DNA from 2 places in the Nocardiopsis valliformis DSM 45023 genome. Region 1 is predicted to be linked to the other one. Evidence: riboswitches for the same ligand, from Rfam matches in the RefSeq annotation. Region 1 holds a riboswitch; the other holds the start of a gene.
The links. Region 1 has a riboswitch for S-adenosylmethionine ahead of thrC (threonine synthase). Riboswitches for the same ligand answer to the same signal wherever they lie in the genome.

Region 1 (14,713 bases):
GTGTTGTCGGTGCAACCCGAGGCGGACCAGGCCTGGAAGCCGTTGTTGAGGGCGGCGAAGAAGATCGTCGCAACGAGGGCGGGACGGTGGTCGACGTCCGGGTCCACGCCGGTGCGTTCACCGATGACCTCGGCCAGTTTGGCCTGGCGGCGGTGGCAGTAGCGCATGTTGGCCTCGAAGAGCTCGGGGCTCTGCGAGATGAAGTTTCCGGCGCTGCCTTGTAGGTGCAGGTTCTCGCGCTCCAGGATCGCCCAGTGGTCGCGCATCGCGTTGCGCAGGGCCTGGAACGGGTGCTCGTCGGAGGGGCGGTCCCGCAGGGCCGCGCAGAGGACCTCGTCGACCCCCTCGACCGCGTCCAGCACCACGTCCTCCTTGGAGGCGAAGTACCGGAAGAACGTCCGCTGGGAGACCCCGGCGCAGGCCGCGATCTCCTCGGTGGTGGTCGCTTCGTAGCCCTTCTCGTGGAACAGGCGCAGCCCGGACTCGATGAGGGTTCTGCGCAGTTCGGCCTTCTTCCGCTCACGCAGACCGACGCCTTCGGGGCTCGTCGTGCTCATGGACGTGCCTCCCCGATCCCGCATGCCGTTCGTTCGCACGCTCTTCTCCTGGAGGATACATGCGAGCCACAGTGATGCCAGTCACTGACAAAAAGCAGAGATTGCAAAGTGTCAGTGGCTGACATAATCTCGCCGGGAAGGTAACGAGCACCCGGGGGCACCATGACCACGCAAACCGCAGCGGCACCACCCGATCAGGGGCGTGTGCGCTTCACCGAGAGCCCCTGGGCCACGCTCGTCGCCATCGCCTTCGGCGTCATGATGGTCGCCCTCGACGGCACCATCGTCGCCGTAGCCAACCCCGCGATCGGCGCCAGCCTCGGCGCCTCGCTGGCCGAACTCCAGTGGGTCACCCACGGCTACCTGCTCGGACTCGCGGTCTTCCTGATCACGGCGGGCAAGCTCGGCGACCGCTTCGGCTACCGGAACACCTACCTGGTGGGCGTGGTCGGTTTCGTACTCTCCTCGGTGGCGATCGCGCTGTCGTCCGGTGTCATCATGCTCATCGCCTTCCGGATCGTCCAAGGGGTTTTCGGAGCACTGCTGCTCCCCTCCGCCATGGGCCTGCTGCGCGCCAGCTTCCCTCCCAGCAAGCTGGGCCGGGCCTTCGGCGTCTTCGGCAGCCTGATCGGCGCGGCCACGGCGGGCGGCCCGATCCTTGGTGGGGTTCTCGTGGGCGCGTTCAGCTGGGAGGCCGTGTTCTACATCAACGTCCCGGTCGGCGCCGTCGCGCTGGGCCTGGCACTGTGGCTGATCGCCGCCAACCGTCCCACCGATGCCGGAAGCCGCATGGACCTGCCCGGCATCGTGCTGATCAGCGTCGCGATCTTCGCGCTGGTGTGGGCGCTCGTCGAAGCGCCGAGCATCGGTTGGGCCCACCCCGTCACCCTGGTCTCCCTCAGCGCCGCGGTGCTCTTCGGCGTCGCCTTCGTGCTGTGGGAGCGCAAGCCCGAACAGCCGCTCATCCCGCTCGGCCTGTTCGCGCACCCGTCGGTGTCCATCGGTGTGGTGCTGACGGTGGCGATGGCCCTGGGCCTGATGGGCTCGCTGTTCTTCATCACCTTCTACCTCCAGGGCGTGCGCGGGATGAGCCCCGCCCAGACCGGGCTCCAGCTCATCTCCATGACCGCGATGATGGCGATCACCTCACCGATCGCCGGACGCGTCCTGGACCGGGTCGGCGCGAAGCTCCCCACCACCATCGGACTGCTGTCCGCCTCCGCCGGTATGTTCCTGCTGTCCCGGCTGGCGGCGGACACCGGCGTCGTGTACATCTCGGCGGCGTTCGTGCTGCTGGGCGTGGGCCTGAGCCTGGTGATGACCGGCGCCACCGCCGCGATTATCGGCAACGCCCCGGTGCGCTTCGCCGGGGTCGCTTCGGCGGTCCAGCAGGCCGCCATGCAGCTCGGCGGTTCGCTGGGTACGGCGGTGCTGGGCGCGGTCATGTCCGCGACCATCATCTCCACCCTGCCCGCCCACTACGCGGCCGCCGGTCTGGCCGAACCCTCCGCCGGAGAGCTGTCCTCCATGCAGGGCACCGTCGCCCAGGGCGGGGCGGTCCTGCCCGAGGGCGCCGACGCGGGGATGACCGCCGCGGTCACCCAGGCGAGCAACCTCGCCTTCCTGGACGGCCTGCAGCTGGCCTTCGGGATCGCCGCCGCGGTGATGCTGGTGGCGGCCGGACTGTCCCTGTTCATGAAGTCGGGGCGGATGACCGACGGCCCCGCCGTGCACGTCTGACCTGTGCACCTCTAACCCGGGGCAGGAACACACGAAGGCCCTGGTGGTACGCCCACCAGGGCCTTCAGGCATGCATAGTCAGAACTCAGGTCGTGTAGTCGGCGTTGATCCTGATGTAGCCCTCGGTCAGGTCGCAGCCGTAGACCGTGAACTCACCGTCGGCGATGCCCAGGTCGACGCTGATCACCACCTCGTCGCCCTTCATGTGCTGGGCGGCGCGCTCCAGGGTCTCGTCGGTCGCCTCGGTCGGGAAGGTCTCCACGTCACCGAACACGATCCGCACGTTCTCCGGGAACACGTCGGTCTCGTCCGAGCACTTGCCCACCGCCATCGCCACCCGGCCCCAGTTCGGGTCGGCGCCGTGCACGGCGGTCTTGACCAGAGGCGAGTTCACCACGGCCTTACCGATCCGCTTGGCCTGGGCGTCGTCGCGCGCCCCGGTCACCCGCACCTCGATGAGCTTGCCCGCGCCCTCGCCGTCGGAGGCGATCATCCGGACCAGCTTGAGCGCCACCTCATGCAGCGCGACCTCGAACTCGCTGACGTCGACCGGCCCGGCCAGGCCGTTGGCGAGGATCGCCGCGGAGTCGCTGGTGGAGGTGTCGGTGTCGATGCTCAGGGCGTTGAAGGTCCGGTCCACCACCCGGCGGAACACCTCGTCCAGGACCGGTTGCTCCAGCTCGGCGTCGGTGAAGAACCAGGTCAGCATGGTCGCCATGTTCGGCTCGATCATGCCGACGCCCTTGGCGATGCCGGTGAGGGTCGCCCCGCCCACCTTCGCGGTGGCGATCTTGGGGTGGGTGTCCGTGGTCATCATGGCCGCGGCGGAGCGGTCCAGGTCGGCCGGGGGGAACTCGGCCGGAAGGTCCGCCAGGTAGGAGCGGACCTTGTCCATCGGGTAGGGGCGGCCGATGACCCCGGTGGAGGCGATCAGGATGTCGTCGGGGTCGACCCCGGCGGCGCGGGCCACGCCCTCCTGGACCTCGCGGGCGTCGGCGGTGCCGATCTGGCCGGTCGCCACGTTGGCGTTGCGGGCGATCACCGTGACACCGCGCGCGTGCCCGTCGGCGGCGGCCTCCCGGCTGAGGCGGACGCTGGGCCCGGCGAACCGGGACAGGGTGAACACGGCGGAGACCACCGCGGGGGCCTGGGAGACCACCGCGAAGAAGTCGTCCTGGGGGTCCTTGATCCCGATGTTGCCGGCCACGCCGACGAAACCGGCGGGAACGGGGGTCTTGTTGCTCATCGTCCTCCTCGGAACTTCGTGGGCGCCAGCCTACTTCGCCACGCCCGACGCCCCTGGTTACGGCCACGGCCTGCGGGGGTTTCGTACTGTTCGGAGACGGCGCGGGTGTGACAAGCCCGAGCGAACGGGGTATCCGCCGAGAAGGGGGAGACCGCTCGGGGGGAGGCGTGTTGTGCGTGATGGTGACTGGCTCACGGAGACGGGAGCGCGGATCCGCGGAGTCCTGAAGGTGATGGTGGACGCGGACTGGCTGCCGGGCGGGGCCGCGGTGGTCGGTACCGGCGGCATGTGGGAGTTCGTCGCGGTGGGGCGGATCGACGACGAGCACGACACGGCCCCGGACGTGTCCTACGACGTGGCGAGCCTGACCAAGGTGATGGCGACCTGGCCGCTGGTCGGGCGCGCGGTCGCCGAAGGGGTTCTGGACCTGAACGCCCCGATGTCCGAATACTTTCCGGGTGAGGACCTTCCCGGGGCCTGGGTGACGACCCGGCAGATCCTCACGCACACGAGCCGCCTCAACCAGGTGACCTGGATGGAGCGGTACGTGGGCACGGACCAGGACCTGGCCGAGGCGATCCTGGCCGACCCGCTGGAGGAGCCCGGCTACCAGTACATCGACCGCGGGTTCATCCTGCTGGGCCTGCTCCTGGAACGGCTGTACGGCAGCACCCTGGACCGGCTGGCCGACGACCTCTGGGCCGAGCTGGGCATGCGTTCCACCACCTACGGTCCGCTGGCGAGGTCGCCCAGCGTGGCGCCGACCGAGCGGCGGCTGGTCGGCGCCGGGCCCTCCTGGGGTGTGGTGCACGACGAGGCGGCCGCGCTGATGGGCGGTGTGGCCGGACACGCCGGGGTGTTCAGCACCGCCATCGACCTCGGCGCCTACGCCCGGGAGATGCTGCGCCTGCACGACGGCGGTGCCGGGATCATCCCGGGGTCGTTCGTGCGGGAGAGCTGGTCACCGCAGGTGGACGCGGGCGGGCGGCTGTCGAGAGGGCTGGCCTGGCTGGTCACCCCGGAGGGCGTGGTCTACCACAACGGGTTCACCGGGACGAGCCTGTTCATGCACCCGGAGAGCGGTCGGTACGTGGGTGTGCTCACCAACGCCGTGCACTACGGGCGCGACCGCACCGGCCTGGTGGACCTGCGCTCGGCGGCGCGTTCGGCGCTCACGCCCCAGGCCCACGAACACGAATCCTCTCCGTGAGCCGGCCGATCAGTTCGGCCAGCCCGGCGGGGCCGGGGACGACCAGGTCCGCGGCGTCGGCGACCTCGGTCACCTCGTCGGAGGATGAGCACACCGTCAGACCGGGGACGCCCCGACCGCGCAGCGCGGCCACCGCCGCGAAGGCGGGCAGGTCGCCCAGGTCGTCACCGGCGTAGAGGACGCGCTGGGCCGCCCTCTCTTCCACCAGGGAGGTGAGGGCGGCGCCCTTGTCCACACCCTGTGGACGGAGTTCGATCACCATCCGACCGGGCTCCAGCTGCAGATCGGCGCGCTGCGCCAGCTCCGCCAGGGGAGCGGCCAGCAGTTCCAACGCGCGGTCGGGGTCGTCCGCCCGGCGCGTGTGCACGGCCAGCGAACGCCCTTTGTCCTCGATCCACGTGCCCTCCGGCGCGCCCGAGGCGTCCACCAGAGCGGGGAGCTCGGCCCGGACCAGGGCCACGCCGGGCGGTGGATCGGCGGCGATCACCCGGCCCTCGGCCCAGCGCTCGGCACCGTAGTGGCCGAGCACGATGATGCCGGGTACCCGGTCCAGCCCGCCGAGGCGCACCGCGGTGGCCGCGGCCCGACCGGTGATCACCGAGACGGTGCCCACCAGGGTCGAGAGCTCGGCCAGCGCGGCCACGATCCCCGGATGAGGGGCGGAGGTGAGCGGGTCGGCGACGATGGGCGCCAGGGTGCCGTCGAAGTCGAAGGCGGTCAGCGCCTTGGCGGGGTCGGTGAGCAGTGCTTCGAGCGCGGCGCGGCCGGCCCGGGTGGTCGGTTCGGGCAGGCCGTGGGCTTGGGGCGAGGGCATGCGAGGACCTTGTCGCAGTCGGTGGGAAAGCTGCTGTCGGTAGGTAGGCCGCGCGTGCGGGTCCGGCCGGAAGACGCACGCGCGGCGCCGGAAAGGTGCGGGGCGGTGCGGGGCGGGTGTGTCCGGGGGTCTTCCCTGCTGTCACACCTGCTGTCACACCGGCGGTCGCACCTGATGCCGCAACTGGTCCAGGGGCGGGGAACGCGGTTCGGGGAATACGGTTCGCAGAACGCGGGTCAGAGGTGAATGCCCAGCTGGCGCGCGTTGCGTTGGCGTCGGCGGTCGGCGCGCAGGCGGCGCAGACGTTTGACGGTCATGGGATCGAAGGCGAGCGCCTCGGGACGCTCGACCAGGCCGTTGAGTAGTTGGTAGTAACGGGTCGCGGAGAACCCGAACTCGTCACGGATCGCCTGTTCCTTGGAACCCTCGAACTTCCACCACTGGCGTTCGAAGGCGAGGATGCGCTGTTCGCGTTCGGCGAGGGCCGACTGACCGTCTTCGGACGGACCGATATTCGGCATGGGACACCCCCTGGACGGGTCATTGGTTTGTCCGGATCGGCGCGACTCATGCTAGCGACTCGACATGCCGGATGAGGAGCGGAAAATCCAGGACTGGCACCGGGGATACAGTTACCTTTCCTACCCCTCAAGCTACTTGTCCAAGCCTGGATCCTGTGCTCGTGAAAGAATCGCCAGAGTCCGGGGAGGGCCCGGTGCAGCGCTGACCGCAACGTTCGAGGGAGCCTGACGTGCTCGGGGGCAACAGCCGTAACAGGAGACACAAACGCCACGTGCTGGGCGTCGCGGCGGGGGCCTGCGCGGCGCTCACCGTACTGGGGCTGACGGCGGTTCCAGCCGTCGCCGACCAGGAGGACATCCCCGACTTCCGGCCAGAGCAGTGGGCCCTGGAATCCATCGGCGCGCAGGAGGCCTGGGAATCGACCCAGGGCCAAGGCATCACCGTGGCCCTGCTCGGGGTCGACATCGACGAGAACCACCCTGACCTGCGCGACAACGTCGAGGTCGACACCGAGTTCGGCGGGAACGGCAACGACACCGAGCAGGGCACAGCCGCCGGTGCGCTGGTTGCCGGACACGGCCACGGCATGGACGCGGACGGCGGGGTCCTGGGCGTCGTTCCGCTCGCCAAGCTGCTGGTCCTGCCGGGTGACGACGACCTCGCCGGGGCCATCGAATACGCGGTGGACGCGGGCGCCCAGGTCGTCCTGCTGCCGGACGAGGCCGCCGACGACGAGGATCAGTTGGAAGCCACCGCTTCGGCCGCGCGCAGCGGGACCGTGGTCGTCGCCCCGGCCGGCGGTGAGGAGGACCTCAACGTCCTCGCGGTGGGCGGCACGGACGAGGACGGGGAGCTCATCCCGGACTCGCCCGAGGCTTCGTCGATCGACCTCCTCGCACCCGGCGCCGACCTGTACACGGCGGGCGAGGACCAGAGCCAGATCCAGGTGACCGGGACCCCCTACGCGGCCGCGGTGGCCGCGGGGGCGGCCGCGATTCTGAGCGCCGAGTACCCGCAGCTCGACCCGGAACAGATCCGGAGCGCCCTGCTCCAGGGCTCCCAGCAGGGGGCCGAGGGGCTGCCGTCCCTGCACCTGCCCTCCGCCGTCGCCCAGGCTTCGGGCGAGGCGCAGGACATCCCGTTGATCGACGAGGACCTGGTGGAGGAGGACTCCCCGAACGTCCCGGTGTGGATCTGGTTCGCGCTGGTGGGCGTGGTGCTGGTGATCATCGTGCTCGTGCTGGTGCTGTGGGTGCGCCGGACCACCAAGGACCCCTACGGCGTGGCGGCCGAGCGCCGTGAGGAAGAGGAGCAGCTGGCGGCCGAGCGCGCCGAACAGGCCAAGGCCGAGGCCGAGGAGCGTCCTTCGCGGCGCAAGAAGGGCGGCCGCCGCCGCAAGAAGTAACGCGAGAAGGAGAAGGATCGGACCGGACCAGGCACCGATCCGGGCACCGAACCGATCCCGTGGCGCGCCCGAGCCTGCCCAGGCCGGGCGCGCTCCTGCGTGGGCGGGGCTGCCATGGGGGTTGCGGGCAGCAGGAGGCGAGCCGGAGGCGGGCGGGAACGGAAGCTCCCCCGATGCCGACATCAGGCCGCTGGGGAAGACGGAGCCAGGGCGGTCTTCCCGCCTGTGGACAACGCCTTCTCCCGGTTTGCGGGGCCGGGCCGAAGACCTGGCCGCGGCCGGGCCGACCACTGGCTGTCGCGCACTGTCACCCCTGGTCAACGGGGTGTCATGGCGGATGTGCGCGTGCATATGTAAGGCACGCCGTGGGTCTTGACGAGGGCACTCCGGGCGACAAGGCTTTATGGAATGTCGTCCCTCGAAACACCCTCTCTGCCCTCGCGAGGAGAAAAGCGGGTCGGACCCGGCCCCCAGTCACGCAACCTGGTCAACGGACGCGTGCACATCTCCGAGCCCGATCCCAAGTGGCCCTACCTGTTCCGTCAGGAGGACGGCCGGATCCGCGGCGCCCTCGGCGACCGGGTCCTGGCCCTGGACCACGTCGGCTCCACCTCGGTGCCCGGCCTGCCCGCCAAACCCTGCGTCGACCTGCTCCTGGTTGTCGCCGACCCCGCGGACGAACCCGCCTACCTGACCGACCTCGAGAAGGCCGGGTACTCCCTGGTCATCCGGGAGCCCGACTGGTACGAGCACCGGGTCCTCAAGGGGCCCAGCATCAACCTCAACCTGCACGTGTTCGGCCAGGGGTGCGAGGAGATCGACCGCATGCTGTTGTTCCGCGACTACCTCACCGCGGACGCGGGGGCCAGGGAGCGCTACACAGCGGTCAAACGCGAGCTGTCCGAACGCACCTGGGAGAAGATCCAGGACTACGCCGACGCCAAGACCGGCATCGTCAGGGACCTCCTCGCCGAAGCGGAGGTCTGGCGCAGGAAGGGCACCGAGGACAGCTGACCCGGGACCTTCCGATGAGGGACGCGGCGAGAGGGCGTGTCCGCCACCGGACACGCCCCCGCGTCACGCCTGGGTCCAGCCACCCCTGACCCGGGCCCCTGCCTTTTCTGAGCTGTCTTCCTGAGCCGCCTTCCCGGGCGCTAACCCAGCGAACGCAGCTGGTCCTGGAACCAGCGGCGCGGCGGCAGCGCCACCGCCGCCTCCGCCAACCGCTCCCGACGCTTGCGGCGCTCCGGCTCGGGCATCGACAGCGCCTGGTGCAGCGCCTCCGCGGTCTCCACGGTGTCGTAGGGGTTGACCAGCAGCGCGTCCTCACCCAGCTCGTCGGCGGCGCCCGCCTCGCGGGAGAGCACCAGCACGGAGTCGTGCTCGGAGAGCACCGGGCCCTCCTTGGCGACCAGGTTCATCCCGTCCCGGATGGGGTTGACCAGCAGCACGTCCGCCATCTGGAACGAGGCCAGCGAGCGCGGGTAGTCGTCGTTGACCTCCAGGACCAGCGGCGTCCACTCGGGGGTCGAGAACTCCTCGTTGATCTCCTTGGCGGTCCGCAGCACCGACTCCGTGTACTCCCGGTACTCGGGCACGTCGCCCCGGCTCGGGTAGGCGAACGCCAGGTGGGTGACCCGCCCCCGCCACTCCGGATGCGCCCACAGCAGTTCCCGGTACGCCTCCAGACCGCGCACGATGTTCTTGGAAAGCTCGGTGCGGTCCACCCGGACGATCAGCTTGGTGTCGCCCACCACCTCGCGCAGCGTGCTCCTGCGCTCGGCCACGGCGGGCTCCGAGGCGCTCTCCCGGAGGTCGTCCTCGTCCGCGCCCAGGGCGTGGATGCCCACCTCGACGATCCGGCCCCCGTGTTCCACGGTGCGGCGTTCGAGGTCGACGTCGGCGCGCAGGATCTCCGCGCAGCAGCGCAGGAAGGCGTCGGCCCAGCGCGGGCTCAGGAAGCCCAGCCGGTCCGCGCCGAGCATGCCCTCCAACAGCTCCCGGGCCACCTGGGTGGGCAGCATCCGGAAGTACTCCGGCGGCGCCCACGGGGTGTGCGAGAAGTGCGCGATCCGCAGGTCGGGGCGGCGGGCCCGCAGGATGCGCGGCACCAGAGCCAGGTGGTAGTCCTGCACGGCCACCCGGGCGTTGTCGGCGGCCCCGCCCACGATGGCCTCGGCGAAGGCGTTGTTGTAGGCGGTGTAGTCCTCCCAGAGCCCGTGGAACTCCGAGCCGAAGGAGGGCTTGTTCGGGGTGTCGTACATCATGTGCTGCACGAACCACAGGGTCGAGTTGGCCACCCCGGTGTAGGCACCCGCGAAAGTCGTCTCAGGGATGTCCAACATGTGGACACGCATGCCGTCGAGGTCGTGGGCGCTGTCCAGCCGGGCTCCGGGCGCCTCGGCGGCCGCCCGCCGGTCGGCGTCGGACAGGGCGGCGCACACCCAGAGGCTGTCGATCTCGGTGGCGACGGAGATCATCCCCGACACCAGGCCGCCACCGCCGCGGCGGTGCGCCAGGGAGCCGTCGTCGGCGGTGGAGAAGGAGACCGGGCCCCTGTTGGAGGCGATGAGGATCTGAGCCTTGTCCACGTGGTCGTCCTCTCGAGAAGAGCAAGGATGGGAGGGGGTTACGCACTTCTCCTAGGTCTCGCCTTCGGGAGGCGGTCCCAAACCCTCGCGAGGTCAGCCGTGGAGACCGTCACACCAGCGAAACACTGCACGTGCATCGGGGCCCGCTTCGACCTGTGCTGTCTCACGGTGTCTCATTATTTGAGCGGTTTTGTGTAATCCAGGTCACCCAGCGTGGAAAACCGGTCAACACGTCCGTTACAGTGACGGTGCGGGCCCCAAGCGGGCACGCGACAACTTCATATTGCTCATCCAGAGGGGTGGAGGGACCGGCCCTGCGAAGCCCCGGCAACCATCTCGACATGTGGAATCGCGATCACCGCGAACCCGTCGAGGCAGGTGCCAACTCCGGCCTGGGGTCAAGGTGGCCACCAGGGAAGATGAGGGGAGACGCCTCGCTATGGCGATTACCGCCACTGAACCCACCGCTGTCCGCGCCTTCGGTCCCGGAACCGCCCTCTCCTGTCGCGAGTGCGGCGAGCGCTACGAACTCTCACCGATCTTCGCCTGCCAGTTCTGTTTCGGCCCCCTCGAGGTCGCTTACGACTTCGGCGACGTGACCCGCGAGGAGATCGAGAGCGGCCCCAAGAACATCTGGCGCTACCGCTCCCTCCTGCCGGTCCCCACCAACGTGGCCGACCTGCCGAACATGAACCCGGGCCTGACCCCGCTGGTCAGGGCCGACCGCCTCGCCGCCGAACTCGGCCTGAAGTCCCTGCACGTCAAGGACGACTCGGCCAACCCCACGCACTCCTTCAAGGACCGCGTGGTCGCGATCGCCGTCGAGGCCGCCCGTACCTTCGGCTTCACCACCCTGTCCTGCTCCTCCACCGGGAACCTCGCCGGTGCGGTGGGCGCGGCCGCCGCGCGGGCCGGGTTCGACTCGTGCGTGTTCATCCCGGCCGGGTTGGAGGAGGGCAAGGTCGTCATGGCCGCCGTGTACGGCGGCAAGGTCGTCGCCATCGACGGCAACTACGACGACGTCAACCGCTTCTGCTCCGAGCTCATCGGGGACGAGGCCGGCGAGAGCTGGGGCTTCACCAACGTCAACCTGCGGCCCTACTACGCCGAGGGCTCCAAGACGCTGGCCTACGAGATCGCCGAGCAGCTCGGCTGGCGCCTGCCCGAGCAGATCGTCATCCCGATCGCCTCCGGCTCCCAGCTCACCAAGATCGACAAGGGCTTCCAGGAGCTCATCAAGGTCGGTCTGGTCGAGGACCGCCCCTACAAGGTGTTCGGCGCGCAGGCCACCGGCTGCTCCCCGGTCGCCAAGGCCTGGGAGAACGGCCATGACGTGATCCAGCCGGTCAAGCCGGACACCATCGCCAAGTCCCTGGCTATCGGCAACCCGGCGGACGGCCCGTACGTGCTGGACATCGCCACCCGCACCGGCGGCTCGGTCGAGCACGTGGGCGACGACGAGATCGTCGACGCCATCAAGCTGCTGGCCCGCACCGAGGGCATCTTCGCCGAGACCGCGGGCGGGGTGACCACCGGCGTCCTGCGCAAGCTGGTCCGCGAGGGCAAGCTCGACCCCGAGGCCGAGACGGTCATCGTCAACACCGGTGACGGGCTCAAGACCCTCAACGCCGTCGACTCGGGTGTGACCGCCACGATCAAGCCGTCCCTGGCCGCCTTCAAGGCCGAGGGCCTGGTCTGAGCCTGCCCGCGTTCTTCCCACAGCCACTCGCCGCAGCCACATCCCAGGAGACACGAACACCATGAGCGCCAGCGTCCGCGTGCCCACCATCCTGCGCACCTACACCAACGACGCCTCCGAGGTCACCGCCGAGGGGGCCACCCTTGCCGAGGTCCTCGACGACCTCGAGGCCAACCACCCGGGTATCCGGGCCCGCATCCTCGACGACAACGGCAAGGTCCGCCGCTTCGTGAACGTCTACATCGGCGACGAGGACGTCCGCTTCGAGAAGGGTCTGCAGACCGAGGTCAAGGACGGCCAGCAGATCTCGATCATCCCCGCCGTGGCCGGGGGCTGCTGATCGGGCCGCTGATGTGAACCCTGAGGGGCGGGTGCCGTCGGTGCCCGCCCCTCGCGCTGCCCACGGGCCTCGTAACCTGGGAGGGAGATTCTTCCGGGACGAGGGTGGCGATGTCGGCGACGCGGTTGTTGGTGCTCGGAGTGGTGCGCGTCCACGGGCAGGCGCACGGGTACCGGGTAGGTCGTGAGCTCATGGACTGGGGCGCCGAGGAGTGGGCCAACGTGAAGTGGGGCTCGATCTACCACGCGCTGCGCAAGCTCTCCGAACAGGGGAAACTCCGTGAGTTCGTGGCCGAGGGGGAGGTCACCGAACGTACCTCCTACGAGATCACCGATGAGGGGGAGGCCGACTTCCTCCGTCTGTTGCGCGGCGCTCTGAGCCACGGCGGTGACGACCACGCGCTGTTGTGCGCGGGGGTCACCCTCATGCCCTGCCTGCCGCGCGCCGAGGTGATCGAACTCCTGAAGGAGCGGCTCGCCGTCCTGGAGAAGAGCGACGCCGAGGTCGTGTCGGCGATCGACGCCACCGAAGCGGAGTGGGGCAAACCCGCCCACGTGCGCGAGCTCTTCCGGCTGTGGCACTACACGGTCGACGCCGGTGCCGACTGGACCCGGCAGCTGATCGCCTCCTTGGAGACGGGGGAGTACGTCATGGCCGATGACAGCCCTCAAGCCTTCGGTCTGCCTCCGGTCTGACTCCCGGTCTGGCCCTCAGCCATGTATTAAAACTTGAATATCTCCGTGCGGTGGTGCACCCTGGTCCCTGTATTCAAGTTTTAATACGGAGGGGTCGATGATCCACACACGAGAGCTGACCCGGCACTTCCGGGTCGGCAAGGAGACCGTCGAGGCCGTGCGCGGTGTCGACATCGACGTGTCCGAGGGAGAACAGGTCGCGCTGCTCGGACCCAACGGCGCTGGAAAATCCACCACCCTGCGCATGCTCACCACCCTCCTCGATCCCACATCCGGGACGGCCGCCGTCGCCGGGCGCGACGTGCGCACCGAACCCGCCGAGGTGCGGCGCCGGATCGGGTTCGTCGGGCAGGGGCACGGAGCCGGGGAGGATCAGCGGGTCCGCGACGAGCTCTACACCCAGGGCCTCCTCTACGGGCTGGACAGGCGCACCGCGCGTCGCCGCGGTGACGACCTGCTGGAAATGCTCGACCTCGCGTCCGCCGCCGGACGCGAGGTCAGCACGCTCTCCGGGGGGCAGCAGCGCAGGCTCGACATCGCCATGGGACTGGTCCACCGACCCGGACTGCTCTTCCTCGACGAGCCCTCCGCGGGCCTGGACCCGCACAGCCGGGCCAACCTGTGGGAGCACGTCGCACGGTTGCGGGCGGAGTTCGGGACGACGGTCGTACTCACCACCCACTACCTGGACGAGGCCGACTCCGCCGCCGAGCGGGTTCTGGTCATCGACCACGGTCTGCTGATCACCGACGGCACCCCCGACGAACTCAAGGGCCGGGTCTCCGGAGACCTGGTCAGCCTCACCTTCGCCGATCAGGTCCAGGCCAGGGGCGCCGCCGAGGTGGCCGAACGGCTCGCACCCGACGGCGGGGTCGAGGTCCTCGACGGCGCCGGGATCGACCACGAGGTGCGTTTCCGGGTGCCGCGCGGCGACGCCGTCCTGCCGGAGCTGCTCCGCGCGCTCGACGCAACCGACCTCGACCTGAGCACCGTCCAGGTGCAGCGGCCCACCCTGGACGACGTGTTCCTGACCCTGACCGGCCGCAGCCTGCGCGAGGAGGACCAGTGACCGCCGTCGACCGCCGCGAAACCGACCCCGCCGCCTCCGTGCGGACCACCGGAGGGCTCTCCGGGATGCTGCGCGACACCGGAACCGTGTTCGCCCGGCAGATGCGCCCGGTCCTGCACCGGCCGTTCATGATCGTCTTCGGAATGCTCCAGCCGCTGCTGTACCTGGTGCTGTTCGCGCCGCTGCTCACCGGGCTGGCCGGGGCCGAGGGAGAGAATCCGTGGCAGTGGTTCGTGCCCGGCCTGTTCGTGATGCTGTCCCTGTTCACCGCCGGGTTCGCCGGGTTCGGGCTGTTGCCGGAGATGGCCTCGGGGGCGTACGAGCGGATGCTGGCCACCCCCGCCAGCCGGGTGGCGCTGCTGCTCGGCTGGGTTCTGCGCGACCTGGTGATCGTTCTGGCGCAGATGCTGCTGATCCTCGTGCTGGTGCTGCCGTTCGGTTTCCGGACCACCGCGCCGGGGGCCCTCGCGGGTTTCGCGCTGCTGGCCGTGCTCGGGGTCGGGCTGGCCACGCTGTCGTACCTGGCCGCGATGATCGCCAAGCACACCTACGTGTTCGCGCCGATCATCCAGACCGTGATGATGCCGCTGATGCTGCTCTCGGGTGTGCTGCTGCCGATGGAGTTGGCCCCGGGCTGGCTGTACACGCTGTCGCGGTTCAACCCGGTCGCGCACGTGGTGGACGCCGCGCGCGTGCTGTTCGGCGGCGGGGTCTGGGACGGAACGGTCCTGCTCGGCTGGGTGATGGCGGTCGGGATGACGCTGCTGGCACTGGCGGTGGCCGCGCGCTCCATGCGCCGTCTGAGTACTTGACCGGTCCTGGCCA
Region 2 (14,713 bases), on a different contig from region 1:
CACCCAGCGCACCGTGTCCAGGGAGCACCACCAGGCCAGCACGCGGTCCTCGTAGCGCAGGACCGCCCACAGGATCGCCCCGCCGAGCAGAAGGCCGACCACCACGTCACTGAAGAAGTGCACGCCCAGGTAGATCCGGGAGAAGGCCACCAGGGCGATCACGGCGACGGCGGCCCAGAGCAGCGATCGGCGACCGGACCTGGCCGCCAGATATCCGTAGGTCACCACGGCGGCCTGACTGTGCCCCGAGGGCATCCCGAAGCCGCTGTGGTGGCTGTAGCCGGTGACCTGGGCGTCGAACCAGTAGGGCCGGGGCCCGTAGGAGACTGATTTGAACAGGTTGTTCACCACTGCCGAAGCGATGACCGCCACGAACAGCCGGGCCCCGAGCCCGGCGTGCACGCTCCAGAAGACGGCGGCGAGCAGGACGATGATGACGCCCTGGGAGCCCAGGAAGGTGACGGCCTCCAGGGGGTAGGCCAGCCAGTCGCCCCCGCCCTGCAGCCAGCGGATCGCTGAGCTCTCCGCCTCCCAAAGGGCGTCCATGGCCAGATATGCGGCGTTCCCAGCGTTCCCAGCGTTCACGCGTACTCCACAGGTCCGCGCCTGGCTACGCGCTCACGCCGCGCCGCTCCCCCGGACACCGGCACCTGTGGCGCGTGCAGGGGAAGACGGAGCCGCGACCAAGCGAAAAATCAACGACTACCGCGGGCAGCTTAGAGCGATCGGGGCCTCTGTGACCAGGCCCACACGTGCGCCGCGCCGGGATCGTTATCCGCGGGGCGGCGTCCGCGCCGGCACACGGGTCAGGCCAGCTTGCTGACCTGCTGGGCCTGGGCGCGCAGGGACTCGATCGCCTTGTCCGGGTCCTGGGCTCCGTAGACGGCGGAACCGGCGACGAAGACGTCCGCCCCGGCCTCGGCGGCGCGCTCGATGGTCTCGTCGCTGACCCCGCCGTCCACCTGGAGCCAGACCGCGGCGCCCCGGTTGTCCAGGAGCTGGCGGGCCTTGCGGATCTTGGGCAGGACGAGGTCCAGGAACTTCTGGCCGCCGAAGCCGGGCTCGACGGTCATGAGTAGGAGCATGTCCATCTCGCCGATGAGGTCCTCGTAGGGCTCAACCGGCTCGGCGGGATTGAGGGCCAGCCCGGCGCGGGCACCGTGCCTGCGGATCTCGCGCAGGGTGCGCACGGGGGCGCTGGCGGCCCTGGCGTGGATGGTGACGCTGCCCGCGCCCGCCTCGGCGTAGGCGGGGGCCCAGCGGTCGGGGTCCTCGATCATCAGGTGGCAGTCCAGCGGCGTGGGGGTCGCCTTCAGGAGGGACTCCACGATGGGCAGGCCCAGGGTGAGGTTGGGGACGAAGTGTCCGTCCATGACGTCGACGTGCAGCCAGTCCGCGCCGGGCACAGCGGCGGCTTCGTCGGCGAGGCGCGCGAAATCGGCGCTGAGGATGCTGGGAGAGATCTGAATTGCCACGTCAGCAGTGTATCCAGCTCCCTGTTGGGCAGGTGTGCCACGGGTCGCGTTTGACGATGACGGGCTGATTTTCCACATCTTCGCCTTGACGACGTAGATTAACATTTGTCCGAATCGCCCCTGGGTGGGACAGGTTCGGGACAGCTGGCGTCGCGCTGTCACGACCGGGAGCACAGGACTCCCGGCCTCGACGGGCATGCCCGGGCGCCTCGCGCTGTACCGGAGCTACCTGTACCTGATCATGCTGGTCGAGGCGGCCCCGCGGCTACACGGGCCCCGAACACGAGCGGCGGGCACAGTACGTGAGCCGGGAACTGACCAAGGCCCTGTCGGAGTTGGCAGAGCTGTCCGACAGGGCCTGATCCGACTCGGTTACCCCTGCTCTTGTTCGCCCTTACTCCGGCTTCTTGCGGAACAGGGCGAGGAACATGGCGTCCGTGCCGTGCACGTGCGGCCAGAACTGGACGTACCTGCCCTCCGGACCGGCGGCGAGGTCGGGGACCTCGTCGAGGTAGTCGGGGGCGCGCAGGAGTTCGAGGTCCTCGCGCTCGTCCAGGACCTTCCGCACGATCACGTCGGTCTCGTCCAGGTGCGGCGAGCAGGTCACGTAGGCGACCACGCCACCGGGGCGCGCCGCCTCGACCGCGTTGGTGAGCAGTTCGTGCTGGAGCGGGGCGAGCGCGGTGACGTTCTCCGGGCCGCGACGCCAGCGGGACTCGGGGCGGCGGCGCAGGGCGCCCAGGCCCGTGCACGGTACGTCCGCCAGAACCCGGTCGAAGGAACCCGGCTTCCAGGCGGGCCTGGTGCCGTCCGCGGCGATGGCGCGCCCGGCGTCGCGAGGTGCGCGGCGCACGGCGCCCGCGACCAGGCCCGCGCGGGTCGGCTGGAGTTCGGCCGCGACCAGGCGGGCCTCACCCTGACCGGCGAGGGAGGCCAGCAGACCGGCCTTGCCGCCGGGGCCGGCGCACATGTCCAGCCAGAGACCGTCAGTGCCGTGGGCGTCCACCCGGGTCAGCGCCAGGGCGACGAGCTGGCTGGCCTCGTCCTGGACGGCGGCCCGGTTCTGGCGAACCTCGCGGATCGCACCCGGGTCGCCCTCGGGCAGGTAGGCGGCGAAGGGCGAGTAGCGGCCGGGGATCGCCCCGGACTCCTCGAGGTCGGCGACCTTGGCGCGGCCCGGCTTGGCCACCAGGGTGACCTTGGGGCGGTCGTTGTGCGCGATCAGCAGCTGCTCGGTTCGAACCAGGCCGTCCTTGGCGCGCTCGCCCAGGGCGCGGGCCAGTTCCTTGACCACCCAGCGCGGGTGGCTCTGGACCACGGACAGGTAACCGCTGGGGTCGCGCTCACGGTCGGGCGCGATGACATCGATCCACGCGTCCAGGTCGCGGGCGCTAACCTTGCGCAGGATCGCGTTGACGAACTTGCCGCGGTGCTGGCCCACCACCCGGCGGGCCAGGTCCACGGTCTCGCTGACCGCGGCGTGCGGCGGGATGTTCGTGGACAGCAACTGGTGGGAGCCCATCCGCAGCAGCGGCAGCACCTCGGCGTCCACCGAGGACAGCGAGCGGTCGACGCAGGTCTCCAGGATCGCATCGTAGGTGCCTTGCCAGCGCAGGGTCCCGTAAGTGAGCTCGGTGGCCAGCGCCGCATCCCGGCCGTACATACCGCGCTCGTTGAGCAGGGAGGGCAGGAGCAGGTTCGCGTAGGCGTCGCGCTGTTCCACCGCGCGCAACACGTCATAGGCGACCCGGCGGGCGGGGTCGCGGGGCTGGGGCGGCCCGGACCGCTGGCCACCGCCCTGCCTGGGCTTGCCGCCCTTACGGGGACGCTGGTGCTGGGACCGGGACTGCTCGCTCAACGTGTGCTCTGCCTCAACAAGCCGGGGACGGGTTCTGGCGCGCGCTCACGCACGCCAGAACCGAGAGTACGGCAGCTCAGCGGCCCAGTCGGTCAACTTCGGTGGGACGCACGCCACGCGCCCAGTCCACAGCGGCCATGGCCTTCTTGCCCTGCGGCTGAACCTCGCCGAGCTCGACGGGGTGAGTGCTGGTGCCGACGATGACGCGCTTCTTGTCCACGTGCAGCTCACCGGGTTCGAGATCGGGCCGGTCCGCGTCGGTGACCGGGCGGACCGGGCCGACTTTCAGGCGCATACCGCGGAAGGTGGTCCAGGCGCCGGGCGCGGGCGTGCAGGCGCGAGCCACCCGGTCCACGCGCTGGGCGGGCGCGGTGAAATCGAGTTCGGCGTCCAGGGTGGTGAGCTTGCCCGCGTAGGAGACGTCGGCGTCCGGCTGCGGGACCGGGCTGAGCTCCCCGGAGGCGATGCCATCGACGGTGCGGACCAGGAGGCCCGCCCCGGACACCGAGAGGCGTTCGAGGAGTTCACCGCTGGTGTCGGTGGGGCGGACCGTCTCGGCGAGGGTGCCGTAGACCGGGCCGGCGTCGAGCTCCTTGACGATGCGGAAGGTGGCGGCGCCGGTGACGTCGTCGCCGTGCAGGACGGCGTGCTGGACCGGGGCGGCGCCGCGCCAGGCGGGCAGCAGCGAGAAGTGCAGGTTGACCCAGCCGTGCTTGGGGATGTCCAGCGCGGACTGGGGCAGCAGGGCGCCGTAGGCGACCACCGGGCAGCAGTCGGGGGCGATCTCGGCGAGGCGCGCCAGGAACTCGGGATCACCGGCCTTGGCGGGCTTGAGGACCTCGATGCCCTGGCTCTCGGCGAGTTCGCCGACCGGGCTAGCGGAGACCTTGCGGCCGCGCCCGGAGCGCGCGTCGGGCCGGGTGACCACCGCTGCGACCTCGTGCTCGGAGTCGATCAGTGCCCGGAGCGAGGGCACCGCCACCTCTGGTGTTCCGGCAAAGACAAGCTTCATTTCGGGTCCCCCATCCGCTGCGCCTACGGATCACTGTTCTACCAGTCCCGACGGGGGCTCCCCGCCGGGAAGAGCGGTGTTGTCGGTGCCTTCTGATAAACCAGTGGAGATGACAGCGCAGCCCGGCCCGCCCGACGAGGTCCTCTTCGACCTGCCTCGGCAGGAGCAGAAGAAGGAAACGGCGAAGGAGAAGGCCGACACCGCGAAGAAGACCGCGAAGAGCCGTCGACCGGCCAAGCGCAGGCCCGCCGACCGGCTCCCCGTCGCGCGTGTCATCGTGGACACCCCGCTGCCGCACCTGGACCGCTACTTCGACTACCGGGTCCCGGCCGACATGGACGAGGCCGCCGTGCCTGGCTGCCGGGTGAAGGTGCGCTTCAACGGCCGTCTGCTGGCGGGTTTCCTCGCCGAGCGGGTGGAGAGCTCGGAGTTCGCCGGACGGCTGGCCTACCTGGAGACGGTGGTCTCCCCCGAACCCGTGCTCACGCCCGAGATCCTGGCGCTGTCCAGGGCGGTGGCCGACCGCTACGCGGGCACCCTGAGCGACGTCCTGCGGCTGGCGGTGCCGCCCCGGCACGCGCGGGTGGAGAAAGAGACCGCGCGCGAGGAGCAGGCCCGGGCCGAAGACGTCGAAGGGGTGGAACCCGCCGACGAGGACCCGCCCGAGGCCCCCAAGCACCCCGAGGTGGCGCCTTCCCCCGACGACGACGCCCCGGTGCAGGACACCGTGGAGGCGGCGGTGCTGGAGGTGGACCCCGGCCCCTGGGACGCCTACCCCGAGGGCCCCGACTTCATCGAGGCGCTGCACAGCGGGGTACCGGCCCGCGCGGTGTGGAACGCCCTGCCCGGCACGGAGTGGCCCGACGCCCTCGCCGTGGCCGCCGAGGCCACCCTGGGCGCGGGGCGCGGCACCGTGGTGGTGCTGCCGGACGGGCGCGACGTGGCCGCGGTGGACGCCGCGCTCACCCGCCGTCTGGGCGAGGGCCGCCACGTGGCGCTCACCGCCGACCTGGGTCCGGCCAAGCGCTACCGGAGCTGGCTCTCGGTACTGCGCGGACAGGTCCAGGTGGTGGTGGGCACCCGGGCCGCGGTCTTCGCACCCGTGCGCGACCTGGGGTTGGTGGCCCTGTGGGACGACGGCGACGACGTGCACGTGGACCCGCACGCCCCCTACCCGCACGCGCGCACGGTACTGGCGATGCGCGCGCACAAGGCCGACGCGGCGGCGCTGATCGGCGGGCACACCCGCACCACCGACGCCCAGCTGCTGGTGGAGTCCGGATGGGCGCGCCCGCTGGTCTCCGACCGGGCCACGCTGCGCAGCCGGGCCCCGCAAATCCGGCCCGCCGGTGACGACCGCGAACTCGCCCGGGATGGCGCGGCCCGGTCCGCGCGAATCCCGAGCCTGGCGCTGCGCGCGGCCCGTGAGGGCGCCAAGAGCGGCCCGGTGCTGTTCCAGGTGCCGCGCCGGGGCTACCTCAACACGCTGGCCTGCGCGGGCTGCCGCGAACCGGCGCGCTGCGATGCTTGCCACGGGCCGCTGGCCGTGCGCGGTTCCCACGCCATGCCCTCGTGCGGCTGGTGCGGCCGGGTGGCCGGTCAGTGGGCCTGCCCCGAGTGCGGGGTGAGCCGGATGCGCGCGGTGGTGGTGGGCGCCCGCCGCACCGCCGAGGAGCTGGGCCGGGCCTTCCCGTCGCTGACCGTGCGCACGTCGGGGCGCGAGGAGGTGCTCTCCGAGGTTGCGAACAAACCGTCGCTAGTGGTGGCCACGCCCGGCGCCGAACCGGTGGTCGCCGGTGGCGGGTTCGCCGCGGCGGTCCTGCTGGACGGGTGGGCACTGCTCAACCGGGCCGACCTGCGCGCCTCGGAGGAGACCCTGCGGCGCTGGCTGAACGCGTCCGCGCTGGTGCGGCCGGGCGGCGCGGTGGTGGTGTCCGCGGACGCCTCGCTGCCGGTGGTGCAGTCGCTGGTGCGGTGGGATCCGGGCGGTTTCGCCGAGCGGGAACTGGCCGAGCGCCGCGAGCTCGGGTTTCCACCGGCGGTGTCGATGGCCTCGATCACCGGCGCCCCTGAGCACCTGCGCGAGCTGCTGGACCAGATCGAACTCCCGGAGCGGGCGGAGCTGCTCGGCCCGGTGCCGGTGGGGTCGGAGCGCACCGAGAGCGGCACCAACAAGACCGAGCGCGCCCTGCTGCGGGTGCCGCGCGGGGCGGTCGGCGAGCTCACCCGGGCGCTGAAGACCGCGGCGTCGGCCCGCAGCGCCCGCCGCGACGAGCATCTCGCCCAGGTCCGGGTGGACCCGCTGCACGTGCTCTAGCCCCGCGCCCCAACTCCGTACCGGAGGGCGCCCGTTGCTTCCGCCCCCTCTTCCCCGATGATCTTGCTACCAGGAGCAAGTTCGGCGCCGATTTCGCTCCTGGTAGCAAGATCATCTTCAGGAGGGGGCCCAACCGGCCTAGCCCGCTGTGCCCTGGCCCTGATCTTGGCCCTGGGGGCGGGCGCGGTAGAGGTCACGGAGGAGGGCGATCTCGGCGCCGTGGTGGATGAACTCGCGGTTCAGGTGCAGGATCAGCACCACCAGCGGGAAGTCCGCCCATTGCGGCGCCTCGGCGCCGCCCACTGGGACGGCCAGGGCTTCGTCGTCGAGTTCCTGGAGGTGCTCGGACCAGGTGAGATAGGCATTGCGCAGGCGCTGCCGGGCCTCGGCGGCGGTGCTGGGCCAGTCGATGGCGTCGCGGTTGGCGGTGCGGTCGCCGAAGTGCCAGTTGATCCGGCTCTCCAGTACGTCCACCACGAGGTGGCCCATGCGCCAGGCGATGGTGGTGACCGGCGGCGGGTCGGGTTCGGGGTAGGCGCCGTCGGGCGCGTGGCGACCGTCCGGCAGCCGGCGGACGGTCCAGCAGTTCGGAACCGGCTCCCAGTAGAACTCGGCGTCGGTGAGCCCCTCCAGCCGGGGCCACAGCGAGAAGTCCCAGTAGAACCGCATCTGGGCCTGGATCTCGCCGTTCCAGTTCACTGCCATCGACTCACTCCCCTTCCTCTCCTGGGCGCACGACCCAGTCCGGCCAGGGTTCCACATCCCGGGGCGGACACGTCCTCGTCGGGGTAGGGCCACCAGGTGAGGTCGGCGACCCCCGGTTCAACGGGGAGGAAGGGTGAGAAGGCCGCTTCCGCCACCGCGCGGGGCGCGGTGGAGGTGAGCGCGAGGTAGCCGCCACCGCGCATCATCGAGTGGAGGGCGTCCAGCCCGGCGGGTGGGTCCTGTTCGCCGAAGGGGCGGGTCATCAGTACGGCGACGGGCTCGTCAAAATCGACGAGCCCGCTGGTGTGGAGGCGGCGGAGCATGGAGGCGGCCCCGGGGCCGGAGCCGTCCCCGGACAGGACGGCCGCGTTGTCCGCGGCGGCGGTCAGGACCCCGGCCGTACCGGTCGGGGCGACGTGCACCACCGTGGCGTCGGCGTGGGCCCGGCGGATCCGCTCGGCGGTGCCGGGCACCGGACAGCCCCAGTCCACGAACTGGCGTATCCCGGCGTCGGCGCACAGGTAGTCGACGGCCCGGCCGAGGAAGGCCTGGTGCAGGCGGACCCGCTCGGCTTCGACGGGGTCGGGCAGCGCACAGGCGCGGGTGCGGTTACCGAGGCTGACCACCCGGGATTGCTGCCCGGGCACGCGCAGGGGTTCGGGTTCTCGGAACACGGCCGTGAGGGGACCTGCTTTGGGTCCTCGGACGTCCGTCACGTTCACGCTCCCCCAGCCGGTTCGCTCGCGGGAGGCAGGGCGCTTCGTCGGGGCGGACCGGTCGGGTCCGACGACGGTGCGCCTTGCCGTCAAGGCCTGATAGTACAGCTTGCGAAAGTGATGCCCCGCACACATCCGAGTGAAATGTGCCCTATTGCCCCTTATGTAGGTCCGTGCGTCGCAAGCTTTTGTGAGCATGAGGTCCCGAGCCCTCAAACCCGAACACCCTCTTCCTGAAGACCTCTTCCACTCCTCCCCGAGCACCCAGGAGTCGTGTTGGTGTCCCCGTCCCCCGTTCCCCCGACGTGTCCGATCCCCGGTTCGCGTCGGTTTCCGCCGTGGCGCGCCTCAGCGGGGCCGGAGCGGCGCACATCGCACTGCTGCTCTTCCTTTTGCCCATCGCGAACAGCGCACTGGACGGAACCGGAGGGCTCCCCTACCCGGTGGCGACCTTCTACGGGCTGGTGCTGGTGACCCACACCCTGCCGTTCGCAGTGCTGTTCCTCGTGGTCAGGGCTCTGGGCAGAGGCGGGCGGCTGATCACCCACCCGTTGCTGCCCGTCATCGGGTCCGTACCGAGCGCGGTCCTGTACGCGTTGTTCGGTATCTCCGTGGTGGTGTGGGAGCCGAGCGCGCTGACAGTGGTGATGACACTGTTCCTGACGCTGATCGGCTACGGGGTCCAGTCGGCACTGAGCCACCTCGTCTTCTACCCGAGGAGGACGCTTCCGGTCACGCTGCTCACGATCGCCCTGCCAGCCCTGGTGTGGGGCCTGGCCATCCAGATGCACCGGCTCGGTTAGAGGACGTTGCGCGGGTCCGGCACCGGGGCCAGGCGTCCGTCGCAGTCGGCGTACTCCCAACGCGGTCCGCGGGCCACGAGGTCCGCGACCGCGCCCACCAGCCGGTCCACGTGCTCCTCGGTGGTCCCCACGCCCAGGCTCGCCCGCACCGCCTGTGTGTGTCCCTCGGGGAGCAGGTGCTGGGTGAGCGGGTGGGCGCAGAACAGGCCGTCCCGGACCCCGATGCCGTACTCCGCGGACAGCGCGGCGGCCAACAGGTCCGCGGGCAGGCCGTCGACCACGAACGACACGATCCCGACGCGGGCGTGCTCGGCACCCCACAGCGTCAGCTCGTGCACGCCGTCGATCTCGGTGAGCCCGGCGCGCAGGCGCTCCAGCAGCGCCGCCTCACGGATGTGCTGCAGGAACAACGTCTGGGTGTTGAAGGTGTCGCAGGCCGCCGCCAGAGCCACGGCACCGAGCACGTTGGGGCTTCCGGCCTCGTGGCGGGCGGGCAGGTCATTCCAGATGACGTCGTGCTCGGTCACCTTCTGGGTCGCTCCGCCACCGGCCAAGTAGGGGGTGGCGGCGCTCAGCCAGTCGGAGCGACCGGCCAACACACCCGATCCGAAGGGCGCGTAGAGCTTGTGGCCGGACAGCGCCACGTAGTCCGCGCCGGTCTCGGCGAGGCTGAACGGCAGATGCGGAACGTACTGGGCGGCGTCCACGAGCACGCGGGCGCCCTCGGTGTGGGCGGCCTCGACCAGCTCCTCCACCGGCCAGATCTCACCGGTGACGTTGGAGGCCGCGGTCACGCACAGCAGCCTGGGGCCTTCGGGGGCCTCAGCGAGCGCGGCGCGGGCGGCGGACACGGCGGCTTCGGGGGTCTCGGGAAGCGGCAGCCGCACCACCTCGCCGGCTCGGGAAGCGGGGTGCTCCCACGGGAGCAGGCTGGCGTGGTGCTCGGACTCGAAGACCACCACGGTGCAGCCCTCGGGGACGGCACGGGCCAGCAGGTTGACGGCGTCGGTGGTGCCGCGGACGAACACGACGGCGTCGGCGGAGCCGGACTCGTCGGCCTCGGCGCGCACGCCCAGGAAGCGGGCGACGCTGCGGCGGGAGCGCTCGTAGGCGTCGGTGCTGACCTGCGAGTGGTGTCCGGCGCCGCGGTGGACGCTGGCGTAGTACGGCAGGGCGGCGGAGAGGGCGTCGGCGACGCTGGTCAGGCAGGGGGCGCTGGCGGCGTAGTCGAAGTTGGCGTAGTCCACGTACTCACCGGTGACCAGGGGGACCCCGCTGTCGGCGGTGACGATCGCGCAGGGGTTCGCGGTGTCGGCTTCGCGGGCCGCGATCCGGGCGGCGGAGCGGCTGGAGCGGGTCGAGTCGAACGGGATGACAGTGGTCATGGGGCACCTCTTCTGTGGGTCGTGGGACCCACAGGGGTACGCCGGATGACGGCATCTCCTCAGGGGTCCGCGCTTGTCTGACACGGTCGTGTCGGGACCTGGTCCTCACCCGGGGCACCCCACCGCGGAAGGAGGGTTGCCGACCAGCTAGCCGGGGCTTGTCGCTGGTACTCGTGACCTGTGCCGAAATGTAACACAAGGTGCGCGCGGGTCGCATCCGTGTGTTCCTGTGGCCTGGAACACTGCCCCTCTTGACAGCGGCGGACCTGGCTGGGTCATACTGATCCCGAACTGCCCTCACGTCGCGGGTGTCCGGTTTCCCCCGGCCGCCCTTCAGGCGCGAGACTCCAGTGCGTCGGAGTTTTCGCATGCCCGCAGACAAGAGGTGCCTTCCTTGTACGGCGACGACCGTGTTCAGCAGCTTTTCCGCAACCCCAGGGTTGTGCTCATCTCCGGCTACGCCCGACTCCCCGACTCGGTGGCGAGCCATTCCCAGTACCAGCGGCTCGGTGTCGTGCTCGCGGTGGACTCCGCAGACGGCCGGATCGTGGCCGCGGACACCACTCTCCTGACCGACCTGGCCAAGGACTTCTTCCGCGCGCTGGTCGAGGGCGCCTCGGTGACCGAGGACATCGCGGAGATCATCCATCGGGTCCAGACGCGTTACGCGGGTCAGTCCGGAGCCGCCCTCACGACGGCGCTGCGCCGCTGCCTGGAGACCTACTACCAGCTGCGGGACGGCGATCAGCTGCCCGACGGCTCCGCGAACCCCGACGGCAAGGAGTGACCTGCGCATGAGTCAGACCAGCCCCGAACCCGGATCCGAGACAGGTGCCCCGCTGCCCCTCGCGGGGGTGCGGGTGGCCGACCTGTCCCGGGTGCTCGCGGGCCCCTACGCCACCATGCTGCTCGCGGACATGGGCGCCGAGGTCGTGAAGGTGGAGCAGCCCGGCCGCGGCGACGACACTCGCTCCTGGGGACCGCCCTACGCAGAGCCGACCGAGGAGCACCGGGCAGAGCACTCCCCCGGCGAGGCCGCCTACTTCCTGTCCGTCAACCGGAACAAGCGCAGCCTGGCCGTGGACCTCAAGGATCCGGAAGGACTGGCCGCGGTCCAGGACCTGTGCGCCACCTCGGACGTGGTGATCCAGAACTTCCGGCCGGGGGTGATCGACCGGCTCGGGCTGGGCTACGAGGAGATCAGCAAGCGCAACCCGGCGGTCGTGTACTGCTCGGTGAGCGGGTTCGGCCCCGAGCACGAGCCCAGCACGCGGCCGGGGTTCGACATCGTCGTGCAGGCCGAGAGCGGGCTGATGGCCACGACCGGTCCCGCGGACGGCCCGGCCAGCAAGGTGGGGGTGGCGCTCACCGACGTCCTCACCGGCCTGAACGCGGCCGTGGGCATCCTGGGTGCGCTGATGCGGGCCCGGGTGACCGGGCGGGGCGAGAACATCAGCGTCTCGCTGATCAACTCCACCCTGTCCAGCCTGGTCAACCTCACCCAACAAGCACTGGTCACCGGGTCCGAACCGGCCCGCGTGGGCAACGCGCACACCACCATCGTCCCGTACCAGGTGTTCCCGACCAAGGACGCGGAAGTAGTCATCGCGGCCGGAAACGACGCCCTGTACCAGCGCCTGTGCGCGGCGATCGACCGCCCCGACCTCGGCGCCGACCCCCGGTACTCCACCAACCCGCAACGCGTGGCGCACCGCGAGGAACTGGTCTCGGAACTCTCCACGACCCTCCAGGAGAAACCAGCCGAGCACTGGATGACGGTCCTGGTCGAGGCCGGGGTCCCGGCTGGCCGGGTCCGGGGTGTGCTGGACGCGCTGCGCACCGCGGACGCCAGGGGCGACGACGTCCTGCGCACGGTGGAGCACCCCACAGCCGGCCCGCTGGAGCAGGTGCGGGCGGGGTTCCGGATGGAGCGCACGCCCACCCCGATGACCGCGCCGCCGCTGCTCGGCCAGCACTCGGCGCAGATCCTGGCCGAACTGGGACTGACCCCGGACCGGATCGAGGCGCTGCTGAAGAGCGGCGCCGCCCAACAGACCGACGTTCGCTAGCACAGACCTCACACACGCAAGCACCACGAAGGGACTTTCCATGAGCGACTCCCGGCGCAAGGCCGCCGCCCCCGACCCCCTCGACTTCCTGGCGGTGGACGCGGAGCTGTCCGACACCGAGCGCGACGTCCGCGACGCTGTGCGCGACTTCTCCAACCGCGAGCTCCTGCCGAACGTCGCCGACTGGTTCGAAGCCGGGACCATCCCCGACCCGCGCGGCCTGGCCAAGGCCTTCGGTGACCTGGGCGTCCTCGGCATGCACCTGGAGGGGTACGGCTGCGGCGGCTCCAGCGCGGTCGCCTACGGCCTGGCCTGCCGCGAGCTGGAGGCCGTGGACTCGGGGCTGCGCAGCTTCGTGTCCGTGCAGGGTTCGCTGGCCATGGCGGCGATCCACAAGTTCGGCTCCGAGGAGCACAAGAACGAGTGGCTGCCGAAGATGGCCGCCGGTGAGGCGATCGGCTGCTTCGGTCTGACCGAGCCCGACTCCGGCTCCGACCCGGGTTCGATGCGCACGCGCGCCCGCAAGGAGGGTTCGGACTGGATCCTCAACGGCACCAAGATGTGGATCACCAACGGTTCGGTCGCCGACGTGGCCGTGGTGTGGGCCGCCACCGAGGACGGCATCCGCGGTTTCGTGGTACCCACCGGCACCCCCGGGTTCTCGGCCAACGTCATCCACAAGAAGTTGTCGCTGCGAGCCTCGATCACCTCCGAACTCGTTCTGGAAGAAGTCCGGCTGCCGGCTGACGCCGTCATGCCCGAGTCCAAGGGGCTCGGCTCACCGCTCTCCTGCCTGAACGAGGCCCGGTACGGGATCGTGTGGGGCGCGGCCGGTGCCGCCCGCGCCTGCTACGAGGCGGCGCTGGACTACGCGAAGACCCGCGAGCAGTTCGGGCAGCCCATCGGCGGTTTCCAGCTCACCCAGCGCAAGCTCGCTGACATGGTCGTGGACGTCAACCACGCCAACATGGCGGCGCTGCGGATCGGCCGGCTCAAGGACGAGGGGAACTGCCACCACAACCACGTGAGCTTCGGCAAGTTCGCCAACGTGGCGGCGGCTCAGAGGGTGGCCCGCACGGCGCGCGGCATCCACGGAGCCAACGGCATCACCCTGGAGTACCCGGTGATGCGGCACATGGTGAACCTCGAGACGGTGGCCACCTACGAGGGAACCGAGGAGATCCACGCGCTGAGCATCGGCCAGTCGGTGACCGGCATCTCCGCCTTCCGCTAGGCCGAGGTGCCATCAGCGACCGAAAACCATCACAATGGGAGCATCCGAGTGAGGGAGTTGCCGAAGATGGTGAACGAACCGACGAAGCGGTTCGAGATGACGAAGCTGCGGCGGACCGCCAACGCCTTCGTCAGCGGCTTCGTCAAGTACGGGGCCTGCCCGCCCGAGCTGCACCTGCTCACCACGCGTGGGCGCACGTCCGGTTTCCTGCGCACCATCCCGCTCAGCGTCCTGGACAGTGAGAGCGGCCGGTACCTGGTCTCCCCGTACGGGGAGGTCAACTGGGTGCGCAACATCCGTAAGGACGGGTTCGCGACACTGCGCCAGGGCGGCTGGATCGAGCTGGTGAGCGTGCGCGAGCTGAGCCCCGCCGAGGCGGCTCCGGTGCTCAAGGAGTACTTGGAGCACCCGCGGTCCGCAGTCGTAGGCCCGTATTTCGACGTCCCGCCGGAGGCCCCGGAAGAGGCCTTCGAGGCGGAGGCCGACCGCCACCCGGTCTTCCAGATCGTGCGTTCCACCACGATCCGCCTCTGAGACACACCCGAGGCCCCGGCCCCTGAGAGATCAGGCGACCGGGGCCTCCGCCTTCCCACTCAAAACACAGCTGTAGCCAGCGTCACGCGGTCATCTGGCGTCGTGCAATCACCCAGCGGGGCGGGTGTAGACCGTGCCGCGGTCGACCGGTTTGTAGCCGACGGTGGCGTAGGTCTTGGCCGGGGTCGGGTAGGCCTCGTTCGGGGTCGTGTTGATGTACACCCGGGCGCCGCCGCGGCGGGCGGTCAGGGTGCACGCCTGCAGGGCCATGGCGACGGCCAGGCCCTTGCGGCGGTGGGCGGGGACCACTCCGAGGGGTTCGATCTCCGAGCAGCGGTTCTCCGCGTCCCACCAAACAACACAACACGCGGCAAGCGAGCCGTCCGGGGCCTCGACGACGAGGTCGAGTTCGCGGTCGTAGAGCAGGGCCGCACGCGTGTTGTCATAGCGTTCCCGACTGAAACGACTGGTGAGTTCGGGGTTGACCGGGCCCACACGCTCGGGCCAGGGCAGGTCGGAGGGCTTCCAGGCGGTCCGGTGGCACTCCACCCGAGCCTCCTCCTCGCCCTCGCGCACCGGGCGGAGCCGGTAGCCCTCCGGCAGGA

Region 2: linked by a shared signal. The riboswitch ahead of D457_RS0106005 (aminotransferase class V-fold PLP-dependent enzyme) and the one ahead of thrC (threonine synthase) in region 1 are both predicted to bind S-adenosylmethionine.

Annotation. Positions count from the first base shown of each region.
Region 1 covers NZ_ANAZ01000024.1:127,228-141,940, reverse strand. The annotation lists gene D457_RS0121735 (TetR/AcrR family transcriptional regulator) at 1-557, opposite strand, end outside; gene D457_RS0121730 (DHA2 family efflux MFS transporter permease subunit) at 720-2,297, shown strand; gene argJ (bifunctional glutamate N-acetyltransferase/amino-acid acetyltransferase ArgJ) at 2,383-3,543, opposite strand; gene D457_RS0121720 (serine hydrolase domain-containing protein) at 3,716-4,753, shown strand; gene otsB (trehalose-phosphatase) at 4,716-5,567, opposite strand; gene D457_RS0121710 (DUF3263 domain-containing protein) at 5,804-6,088, opposite strand; gene D457_RS0121705 (S8 family serine peptidase) at 6,319-7,494, shown strand; gene D457_RS0121700 (GrpB family protein) at 7,903-8,508, shown strand; gene D457_RS0121695 (alpha,alpha-trehalose-phosphate synthase (UDP-forming)) at 8,649-10,085, opposite strand; SAM riboswitch class I at 10,370-10,511, shown strand; gene thrC (threonine synthase) at 10,525-11,784, shown strand; gene D457_RS0121685 (ubiquitin-like small modifier protein 1) at 11,846-12,124, shown strand; gene D457_RS0121680 (PadR family transcriptional regulator) at 12,235-12,819, shown strand; gene D457_RS0121675 (ATP-binding cassette domain-containing protein) at 12,917-13,888, shown strand; gene D457_RS0121670 (ABC transporter permease) at 13,885-14,700, shown strand.
Region 2 covers NZ_ANAZ01000004.1:304,163-318,875, reverse strand. The annotation lists gene D457_RS31965 (phosphatase PAP2 family protein) at 1-546, opposite strand, end outside; gene rpe (ribulose-phosphate 3-epimerase) at 807-1,475, opposite strand; gene D457_RS0106035 (RsmB/NOP family class I SAM-dependent RNA methyltransferase) at 1,870-3,333, opposite strand; gene fmt (methionyl-tRNA formyltransferase) at 3,410-4,345, opposite strand; gene D457_RS0106025 (primosomal protein N') at 4,455-6,662, shown strand; gene D457_RS0106020 (DinB family protein) at 6,801-7,367, opposite strand; gene D457_RS0106015 (SAM-dependent methyltransferase) at 7,358-8,041, opposite strand; gene D457_RS0106010 (hypothetical protein) at 8,422-8,886, shown strand; gene D457_RS0106005 (aminotransferase class V-fold PLP-dependent enzyme) at 8,883-10,271, opposite strand; SAM riboswitch class IV at 10,336-10,450, opposite strand; gene D457_RS0106000 (DUF3870 domain-containing protein) at 10,666-11,058, shown strand; gene D457_RS0105995 (CaiB/BaiF CoA transferase family protein) at 11,066-12,340, shown strand; gene D457_RS0105990 (acyl-CoA dehydrogenase family protein) at 12,381-13,574, shown strand; gene D457_RS0105985 (nitroreductase/quinone reductase family protein) at 13,641-14,108, shown strand; gene D457_RS0105980 (GNAT family N-acetyltransferase) at 14,217-14,713, opposite strand, start outside.